3 regions of the Protofrankia symbiont of Coriaria ruscifolia genome follow, and region 1 is predicted to be linked to each of the others. Evidence: riboswitches for the same ligand, from Rfam matches in the RefSeq annotation. Region 1 holds a riboswitch; each other region holds the start of a gene.

Region 1 (3,269 bases):
GGTTCGCTACCCGGATAATTCGGTTCCGATCGTCACCGCCACGGCGGGATGCGGAGTTTCCACGGCAATAAAAGTACGATGAAAATAATGAGCGCGCGTACGTGCGCGTTACCATCCGATCCCGAGCCTCGGCAAGAGCGGCCGGCTCGATGTGCGCATCCTCACGAAGCGGATTCGCTGCTTGTTCGGCGCCCAGCAATTGTTGTTATGGTCTCCGCCGTGCTCGCGATACAGCGAACACGCGTCGGGCGGCACGCCGAATCCTGCCCTCGTCCGACGAAAACCCAAACTTGCGGCAGGAACGGGGGACCCACTTCCGGGCGCCGATATCGGGCGTCCTCGGGGTGAAGCCGCAAATGCGGCCGGGCAATCCCAGCCCGAACCCGACAGCTCACTTCGCAGGCGTGGGGAAGGGCATAACCAATATGTCCAGTGCACGTTCTCGCAGTCGACATCACGGAACCGGCCGGGCTCGGATGGGCGCCCGAGCGCTGGTGGTCGCTCCCGCCCTGGTCGCCGCGGTGGGCGGAAGCATCGTGATGTCACAGCCCGCAAGCGCCGCCACCACATGGGCGGAGCTCCGCCAGTGCGAGTCAGGCGGGAACTACACCGTCAACACCGGCAACGGTTACTACGGTGCCTACCAGTTCGCCCTGAGCACCTGGCAGAGTCTCGGCTACACGGGGCTGCCCAGCGGTGCCTCTCCAGCCACCCAGGACGAGGCCGCGCTGAGCCTGGCTGTCCGATCCGGCTTCGGCCAGTGGCCGATCTGCGGCCAGGGGATGGGCGCCGACCAACTTGCGGCAGACGCCAGCTCGTCCGGCGCGGGGTCGGCGAGCCCGAGCTCGCCGTCCGACTCGACCGGCACCCGACGCTTGGTGGTGCGCCAGAGCGCGGAGAGCCTGTTGGACGCCCCGGACAACACGTTGTTCACCACCGGGCTGATCCATCAGGTGCGATCGGACGTACGAGCCTGGCAGCTCCAGATGAACGCGCTCGGTTACAAGATTTTGATCGACGGTCGCTACGGCCCCCAGTCGGCTTTTGCGGCCGGCCTTCTGCAGGGTTCGAAGGGCCTGCGGGTGGACGGCATCTGCGGCCCACGGACCCGGGCGGCCACCTTCGCCTGAACGACCCGACAGCCGGCGGCTCACCTGACCGACAGCCGCCGGCTCGCCCGTGGTCAGGCACGCGGCGGATCGCGCTGGAGGGCCGCAGACAGCGCGATCACGATCGTTGCGCGCTCGAGGGTCCCTGCCCGGATCCGAGGTCCCTCCCGGATCGGCGAAGCCCGTCTGAGGGGTTCGGAAGCCGATCCGAGAGGTCCAGGGACCGATCCGGGCGGTCCTGCTCCCCAGAGCACTTGAGAGGTGACAGTCAGCGCAACCAGAAATACGGATAAGACTGAATTTATCACTTTAAGTTATAAAATCTGAGGAAGAGACCCTGTCACAGAGAGGTCCGGATCGCCAGGTAGAGTCACTTGTTCAAGGTGTTTAGCCCATTCGGGTGATAGGAGTCACGTGGGTGTAGTTCATCCGACACCCCGATTTGCTTCGATAGAGCCAGACTCGCTAGAGTTCTTCCCACTCACCGGATCGGTGAGGCCGCCCGGACGGACGCCGAATCCTGTCCCCGTCCGGTACGGCACGATCTACCGCGGAGCCACAAGGACAGGAGCGGGGGAACCAACATCCGGACGTCCGCACACGGAGTCCTTGGGGTAAAGCCGGCAGCGCCCATCAGCGCTACCGGCCGGGCTTGTTCCCGCCCGCACCCGACAGCTCACCTCGTAGGCGACGGGAAGGACCGACCCACATGCCGTCTGGTGGCAGGCACCGCGCCCCGCAGCATCCCTCCACCGTCAGGAAGGTCCTGCGTACCACTGGTGCCGTAACAGCACTCGTGAGCAGCGGTCTGGCTGTCACGGCCGCACCCGCAGGTGCCGCAACCGCGGACGACTTCGCCAAGCTCCGCCAGTGCGAGTCCGGCGGCAACTATCAGATCAACACCGGCAACAACTACTACGGCGCCTACCAGTTCGACACCGGGACCTGGCGCGGTCTGGGTTACTCCGGTCTACCCAGCGACGCGCCGTCGGCGCTCCAGGACGAGGCCGCCTACAAGCTTTACAACTCCCGCGGCTGGTCCCCGTGGCCGTCCTGCGCGGCCAAGATGGGCCTGACCCGCAACGGCCCGGCACCGTCGTCGTCCGCTGGCACGTCCAGTGCCGGTGCGATAGAGCGCGCGATCACTCCGGCACAACCGGCGATGACACTGGATCGCGCCAAGGCCCTGCTGGACTCGGCGGACTTCACCGGAACGACGCTGTCCAGCGCTCTGTCCGGCGAGGTCCGCCCCGACGCCTATGTCTGGCAGAGCGAGATGCGCCAGAAGAAGTTCATTCTCCAGGTGGACGGACGTTTCGGGCGGGAGTCCCAGGGTCTGGCATCGCTCTACTCCTATCTGACTCGGGTGGACGACGGCAAGGCCGGCGTGGTCGGCAAGAACCTCTGGGACGTCACCGTCACCAACCCAACCGTCCTGTGACACACAAGATGTACATCATGTGATATTTCGTGGCCAAAAGGTCACAGGTGATCCGATCATGTTCCGCCCGGTCGCCGTCCGGTGCTCCACCACCCTCGGACCCCGATCATGTGATGGACCTGCCGGCCCACCCCCTCCCGGCAGGTCCATCGCCTGACGGATTCCCCCGCCGGCCGAACGTGAAGCCGATCGGACCGGGCAGGATGGACCCCATGACAACCTCGTCCGGACGATCGGACCTGCTCGGCGGCCCGCCGCCAACGAAGCTCACCCTCGATCCCGCCGCAGCAAAGGCGCTGGGTACCGGCGAGGACCCGGAGACGGTCGCAGGGCGTTTCCCCGACTCCAGTCTCGCCTGGGCAACGCTTGCCGAACGCTCCCTCGATGCCGGCAACCCGGTGACCAGCTACGCCTACGCCAGGACGGGGTACCACCGTGGCCTCGATCAGCTACGCCGCGCGGGCTGGCGAGGGCACGGACCGATTCCCTGGTCCCACGAACCCAACCGGGGCTTCCTTCGAGCACTCGCGGCACTGGCCCGCGCGGCCAGCGCAATCGGCGAGACCGAGGAGGCCACCCGCTGTCGTGACTTCCTCGCCGACAGCGACCCCGAAGCGGCCGACATCCTGGGAGTCAAGGACATCTGAGCCGCTCGCAAACGGCACGCCACCCCGCCGGAACACCCGTGACTTGCCGGCAGCCTCCTAGTGTCCTGCGCC
Region 2 (3,269 bases), on a different contig from region 1:
AGCTCGACGTTCACCATCTGCAGCAGTTTGGTCGACGCTTCCTGCGCCAGCCAGGCCCGAGCCTGGCACGCCTCGGAGTAGGCGTCTAACGGTCGTTCGTCCGAGTTGTGAAGGGCTGCCGCTACCGCCAGCGCGAGCGTCTCACCATCGGCGATGGCAAGCCCTGCGCCTTTGGCCGCCGCCGGCGGCACTCGCCGCGAGGCGTCCCCGGCGAGTAGGAGACGTCCGAACCGCATCGGTTCGTAGAAGAGCGAGTCCATCGTGATGACGTTCGGCGGTTCGAGCAACGGCCCTTCCGCCAGTTTCCAGTCGGCGTCCACGGCGAGGCGGGTGTGCAGCTCCTCCCAGATCCGCTCGGATGGCCAGTCCGCGGCGTCGGTTGCGGCCTCGACCTGTAGATAGAAGCGACTCGTCCGGTGGTCGCGCAGCATGTGGCCGGCGAACCCCCGCGGACTGATCCCATAAATGATCTTATCGGTGGACGGAGCGACTGCAGCAAGGACCGCAAGCCATGCCCATGGGCTGCCATGCTGTCGGGTGTTGCGCAACGCGCCCTCGGGAATCGACCGGCGGGAAACACCATGATGACCGTCGCAACCCGCGATGAAACGGCTTTCCACGGTCCGCCGCTGCCCGTCGGCTGCGACGAAGGACACGGTAGGGTGATCGGAGGTGAGCGCGTCCAATGTCACGTCAGTGGCATCGAACTCGATGACGCCACCTGAGGCAAGGTAAGCTGCGACCAGGCCGGCGACAAGCTTTTGCTGCGGGTAGACAACGTGATGGCGTCCGCCCGCGTGTCGAGCATACTCGACAATGAACGCTTGGCGACGATGCCTAAACTCACAGTTGTGGTGCGGGGCACCCTCAGCCCTCAGGCCGTCGGCAAGCCCATTGCGCTCCAGGACGTCCACCGCTCCTGGTCCGAGTAACCCGGCACGTGGGCGACTTTCCACCCTCGCCCGGCTGGCGCACTCAAGCACAAGCGTGTCGACACCGCGACGAGCCAGTATGACCGCGGCTACGAGACCCGCGACACCCGCACCGATCACGACGACGTCCGCGCGTTGTGGACGTGACCGCCGGGCAGGTGCATCCGGTCGAAGCGCGGTACGCCCGTCCGGTGCGGACTGCGTCGTAGCGACTGTCTCCCCAGAGAGCGCCGAACGGTTTTTGATCATTAGCCGCACCACCTTGGTCACGTGAGTGAACAGACGAGGCGCTGTCAGAGTACGACGCCGGACCCCTCAACCCGTCAGGAGGCCGACAATCTGGCACAACTCAACCGGACAACCGTGATGAACGGGATGAAAATCCCTTCAGTTCACACCAACGTTTGCTACTCAAGGTAGTGAGACATCTACTATCAGTACTCAAAGACCCCCCGTCGACCAACTGCCGCCGCTATGGCGTAATGTCATCCTCCGCATCCTGCAAGTCACGGAACGCGGAGCGTCAGCCGAGGGACCATAGGTCACAAACCAGCAGGTCATGCACGGCGGCGAGCCAGTCGGTGAAGGAGGACGAGGAAGAGCCGGGTATGGCACTTCATACGGCTACTCGCCGTAGTTGTGAGGGACTAGTGTTTACTAGCGCCATCCTTATGAACTAGTCTCGCGCCGACGTCACGACACACCGGACCGAAATGCCGAATCCTGCCCACGGTCCCGGTGTTCCCTCCGAGTCGTCACCAGGGCAGGAGCGGGGGACCCAATCCTCCACCGGACGGCGCCGAGCCACGGTGTCGTCCTCGGGGTGAAGTGCGCAGCGCGATGGTCGCGTGGCCCACCGGGCAGCCCAGCCCGAACCCGACAGCTCACCTCGCAGGCGAACGGGAAGGATCACAGCCTTGTCTGCGCATGATGTGCAGCCTGATCCAGAACCATGGTCACGTTCGTCGCAGACGGCTTCGCCGTCATCCCGCCGGCACCAGGTCGACCGGCACGTTGAGCGCCCGACACGTGGCCGGCACCGCGCACCAGTATCACAGTCCGGAGCAGGTCGCTCGCGAGCCCGGGCCGCGGTCGCCGTGATGACCACCGGCACGGTTGCGGTGTCCGGAGTTGCCCTGGCCGGATGTGCCCCGACCGACTCGGGTCCCGACGAGGCTTCCGTCACCTCTCCGATAACGCTCGGAGCTCAGTTCGGAAGTCAGGCGTCTCTTGCCAACCTGCGCACCTCCGTCATCAACCCGACGTCCGCGACCAGCCCATGGTCGATCGCCAGCCAGGTACTCAACCAGACCGACCTGCACCCCAAGACGGGGGTCGTACTCAAAGTCACGAATCCGGACGTTTCGATTAAAGCCGATCAGCCGGTGGAGATGGGATTCTCACTCGAGGACGAGACCACCCACGCGCCACTGGTCAATCAACTCGTCAAGGTCCAGGTGAAGCTGCCGGACGGATGGGCGACCTTCAAACACCTCTACACCAACGACCAGGGCTTCACGAGCTATACAGCCAAGGTTCTCACCACCACGCAGATCACCGCTATCTTCGACGGAACCGACGCCCTGCGGTCAACACGGTCGACCAATGTCGGTACGCTGACCGTGGTCCCCAATTTCGTACCCGCACCTCCGGCGCGGGTTTCCCAGGGGATCACCCGTAGCGGTTCTCAGATCTTCGGCACCAATCTGTCGCCGGACGCTGCTATCTCGAGCGCGATCGGAGCGGCCAGCTCGCTTGGTGAACGGGCTGTGTATCTCGCGGCGCAGCAGGCCGGCAAGCCCTACGTCTACGGTGCGGAAGGCCCCTACTCCTTCGACTGCTCAGGCCTGGTCCAGTACATCTTCAAGCAGCTGGGACGCAACCTCCCCCGCACGGCCGAGGCGCAGTACGAGGCGACCACCCGGGTATCACAGTTCAACAAGCAGATCGGTGACCTGATTTTCTATGGTTCACCGGATAATATCTACCATGTCGGTATTTATGCCGGTAATGGTAAGATGTGGGTGGCGCCGAAGTCCGGCGACGTCGTCTCACTGAGAGCTATCTACACCACGTCGTATTCCGTTGGCCGGGTCGTCTAGCTGATCCGACCAGCCCGCGTCGACATCCGGCCATCAGCACGCCGCCAGGCGTAGCGGTTACGGCCTCATGAACGATCCACAAACGGGTTCCTGCGCAGCCTCCCCCTCCGGTTGCGCACGAACCCTGCCATCAGGTTGACGTTGACGGAGTCAACGTCAACCTGATGGCAGCCCGCACCACCACGATAATGACTTCCGCTGGCCGGACCGAGCCAACCCCCCAGCTCGGAAAGTC
Region 3 (3,269 bases), on a different contig from region 1:
ACACGGGCGATGGTCGCGTCGGGAACGATGGCGGAAGCGGACGCCGGACTCGCGCCGGCCGGGGCCGCGGTCAGCACCATTCCAGCCGCTGTTCCGATGAGCCCGACAGTGGTTGCTAATGCGGCGCCAGTGCACCGGCTCTGCTTCCTGTGCCTTCCTTTGGCCATACTCAGACATCTCACCTAAAGGTATCATTGAAGTGGCCCGTACTGTTTCTTCTGGTAGCGGTACTGGTACACCGTTTCCAGCGTCGAGCACGCCGTCACCAGGATCGTCCAGCCTTGTTCCGGACGGCGGTCAGGCACCGTTCAGGCCAACTGTTCAGGCCATGCGAACCATTCGTTCAGGCCATTATTTCGGGCCATGCGAACCGCAGATGACGTGCTTTCTCGACGTCCGCTACAGGACTCGTGCGGGGCTCAGGAAATGGCTGCCTGATACCGACAGAAAAACAATTCACGGCGTTACCGGTTCGCAATTCCCTGCGCTACCGGTTCGGGGTGATAAAATGCCCGGGACTGCTCACCCGGGGCAGCGGTCTCACCTGATACGACCGACCAGGTAGTTGTTGGTGTAGACCTTCTGGAGCCTGACCACGGCTCCGCTGTGCGGGGCGGCCCACATCATTCCGTTCCCCGCGTAGATCCCCACGTGATGGATACTTCCCGGCCGACCGAAGAAGATGAGGTCACCGGGCTGCTTGGCGTTCTTCGGTATTTTCTGGGAGGCACCGTACTGGGCATTGGACACCCGCGGAATACTGCGGCCGAGCTGTTTGTAGATGTAGCGGACGAGGCCGGAGCAGTCAAATGCCCGCGGGCCCTCGGCACCCCACACGTACGGCTTGCCAGCCTGCTTCGACGCCAGATAGACGACCTTCGCCCCGAAGCTGCTGGAGGACGTCGAAAAACTCACCGGTTGCGCCGACGCCGCCCCCGTGGCGGCAGTCGGCGACGAGGTCGCCGACCAGGTGGCCGGAGTGATCGCGAAGGTGGCCGGTCGGACACCGGCCACAGTGGTCGTGGCGGCGTCGGTCAAGCCTGTCCCGTTGACCCCGTTGACCCCGTTGACCCCGTTGACCCCGTTGGCCTCCAGCCCCCGGTCGTTCGCCCAGGCCGGGGCGGCCAGACCGGAGAGGGCCACGGTTCCGGTGGCCGCGGCGGCAACCGCCGTACGTGCCGATATCCGGCCAAAGGTGGACCGGGTCGTCCGCGCACGATGACGACCCCGCCTGGGATGTTTTACGGCAGCCGAACCTGAATTCACCTGATATGCAGGCAACGATGATCCTTCCCATACGCCTGCGAGGTTAGCTGTCGGGTTCGGGCCGGGAAGCCCGGTCGGCGCGCGGGAACGCGCAGCCGACTTCACCCCAAGGACGGCGCCGCGGTGGCGACATCCGGCGGAAGGAAGGTGGGTCCCCCGCTTCTGTCCTGGCGATTACTAGTTGGAGACGCCGGACCATGGACAGAACTCGGCGTGTGGTCCGGTGCCGTTGAGAACTCGGCCAACGTAGCGAACTACTTTCGGTAGTCGCAAGTAGCAGTTTTCTCGGCATGTCGGCGCAAAATGCTTACCCTGCGTATCATTTGCACAAGCCGTCTCAGGGCAGCTGCCAGGACAACACCGGTAAGCCGCAGCGTGGCAGGGCTGCGCACCATTGCCGGGGTCCTCCGGTGCGTATCGTGAAGCACCCGGCACAGACCGGCAACGACATTTTTCTCTGCCACCGTGTTCCTCTACCACCGTGTCCCTCTACCACTGTGCGATCCGGTCCCGCACGGGCCCGCGTCCACGGATATCCGTCCACGGGGTATCCCGCCTTCCCTTCCCCGGCGGGCAGCTTCAGGATCCCGGCAGGGCGGCGCCGGTGGGCCGTTGCGGCCGGAACACCCATATGGATCGAGATCGATGTGGTCAGTAGCGCACAGGGATCACCGCGAAGCGGGAGATCCCCGCCTTCGCCGGTACCAGCGCCGTTCGAACCGATCAGGATTCGACCCAGCCACGCGCCTGCGCGAGGCTGGTGAGCCGCTGCCGTATCTGGTGTATTTGACTGCCGGTCAGAGTCGGTACCGATTCGATAAGCGTCTCTGTCAGCAGGTGCCGGAACTCCCCGATAGTGAGGACGTCGCACATCTCGTCGTCGTCAGTACCCGGGCGCCCGACGTTCGTGCTTTCGGAATGCGACAGCAACGGGCGGGCCGGAACCCGACGGACAAGGCGGACAACCGACGCCTTCGGGCCCCTGTCACTCTCCTCCGCCTCGAACTCCACCAGCGTTCCGGGCTGGAACAGGTGTTTCTCGTCCTGAAGATCGTTCGCGTGCATGAAAATATCGTCGCCACCGGCGTCAGGTGCTATAAAACCATAGCCACGAATTCCGTCGAAACGCAAAATTCTACCAGTACCCACCACGTCTACCCCTGTAGAACCTCTGTGCCAGCTAGCTCCAACACCCCCCAACCATGGGGTTCACTCACACTCCCAGTTGCGCATGGCCAGGTCAAGCCGACGCACGAACCACAACAATGATCGACAAGAAGTGATCGACAAGAAGTGATCGAGGAAACGCCCGGAGCCGGTCAGGGGCGACTCGTCAACCATCTGACCGGCTCCCAGCGCGGCCTGCCCCGGTGGCCAGCAGGCCACCGGAAACGCAATCATGCTTTTCGCGCTCGTGGCCCTGAGGTCTACGCCGGATCGCGGAACGTGTGGACGGCGGCAAGGCACTGCTTGGCGACGCTGACGACCGCCTGCGGGGTGAACCCGAACTTGGTCTGCAACGCCCGTAGCGGGGCGGACGCGCCGAAGGTCTGCATACCGATGATCGCCCCGTCGGTGCCCGCGTACCGTTCCCATCCGAGCGTGGAGGCCTGTTCGACCACGACGCGCGCGCGGACCGACGGTGGCAGCACCTGGTCGCGGTACTGCGCGGGTTGCCGGTCGAACAGCTCCCAGCACGGCAGACTGACCACGCGGGCGCGCACACCCTGCGCGGTCAGCTCCTCGTAGGCGGCCAGGGCCAGGTGCACCTCACTGCCGGTGCCGATCAGGATCATCTCGGGATCGCCGTCGGGGGCATCGGCGAGGACGTAGCCCCCACGGGCAAGCCCGGACGCGGCAGCGTAACGGGTCCGGTCCAGCGTCGGCAACGCCTGTCGGCTCAGGATGAGCGCGGCCGGCTCCCGCCGCAGACCCATGACGACCCGCCACGCCTGCGCAACCTCGTTGGCGTCGCAGGGACGGATCACCAGCAGGCCGGGGAT

The links. Region 1 has a riboswitch for cyclic di-AMP ahead of CV1CTNOD_RS02925 (transglycosylase family protein). Riboswitches for the same ligand answer to the same signal wherever they lie in the genome.
Region 2: linked by a shared signal. The riboswitch ahead of CV1CTNOD_RS23290 (C40 family peptidase) and the one ahead of CV1CTNOD_RS02925 (transglycosylase family protein) in region 1 are both predicted to bind cyclic di-AMP.
Region 3: linked by a shared signal. The riboswitch ahead of CV1CTNOD_RS27830 (C40 family peptidase) and the one ahead of CV1CTNOD_RS02925 (transglycosylase family protein) in region 1 are both predicted to bind cyclic di-AMP.

The regions. Positions count from the first base shown of each region.
Region 1 covers NZ_CAAAFR010000027.1:23-3,291, reverse strand. Annotated here, with positions in the region: cyclic di-AMP (ydaO/yuaA leader) riboswitch at 272-420, shown strand; gene CV1CTNOD_RS02930 (transglycosylase family protein) at 426-1,130, shown strand; cyclic di-AMP (ydaO/yuaA leader) riboswitch at 1,649-1,813, shown strand; gene CV1CTNOD_RS02925 (transglycosylase family protein) at 1,819-2,550, shown strand; gene CV1CTNOD_RS02920 (DUF3151 domain-containing protein) at 2,763-3,197, shown strand.
Region 2 covers NZ_CAAAFR010000199.1:89,434-92,702, forward strand. Annotated here, with positions in the region: gene CV1CTNOD_RS23285 (4-hydroxybenzoate 3-monooxygenase) at 1-1,181, opposite strand, end outside; cyclic di-AMP (ydaO/yuaA leader) riboswitch at 1,640-1,844, shown strand; gene CV1CTNOD_RS23290 (C40 family peptidase) at 2,033-3,034, shown strand.
Region 3 covers NZ_CAAAFR010000101.1:10,340-13,608, forward strand. Annotated here, with positions in the region: gene CV1CTNOD_RS12915 (peptidoglycan-binding protein) at 1-80, opposite strand, end outside; gene CV1CTNOD_RS27830 (C40 family peptidase) at 541-1,143, opposite strand; cyclic di-AMP (ydaO/yuaA leader) riboswitch at 1,284-1,449, opposite strand; gene CV1CTNOD_RS12925 (cold-shock protein) at 1,990-2,418, opposite strand; gene CV1CTNOD_RS12930 (hypothetical protein) at 2,476-2,667, opposite strand; gene tkt (transketolase) at 2,694-3,269, opposite strand, start outside.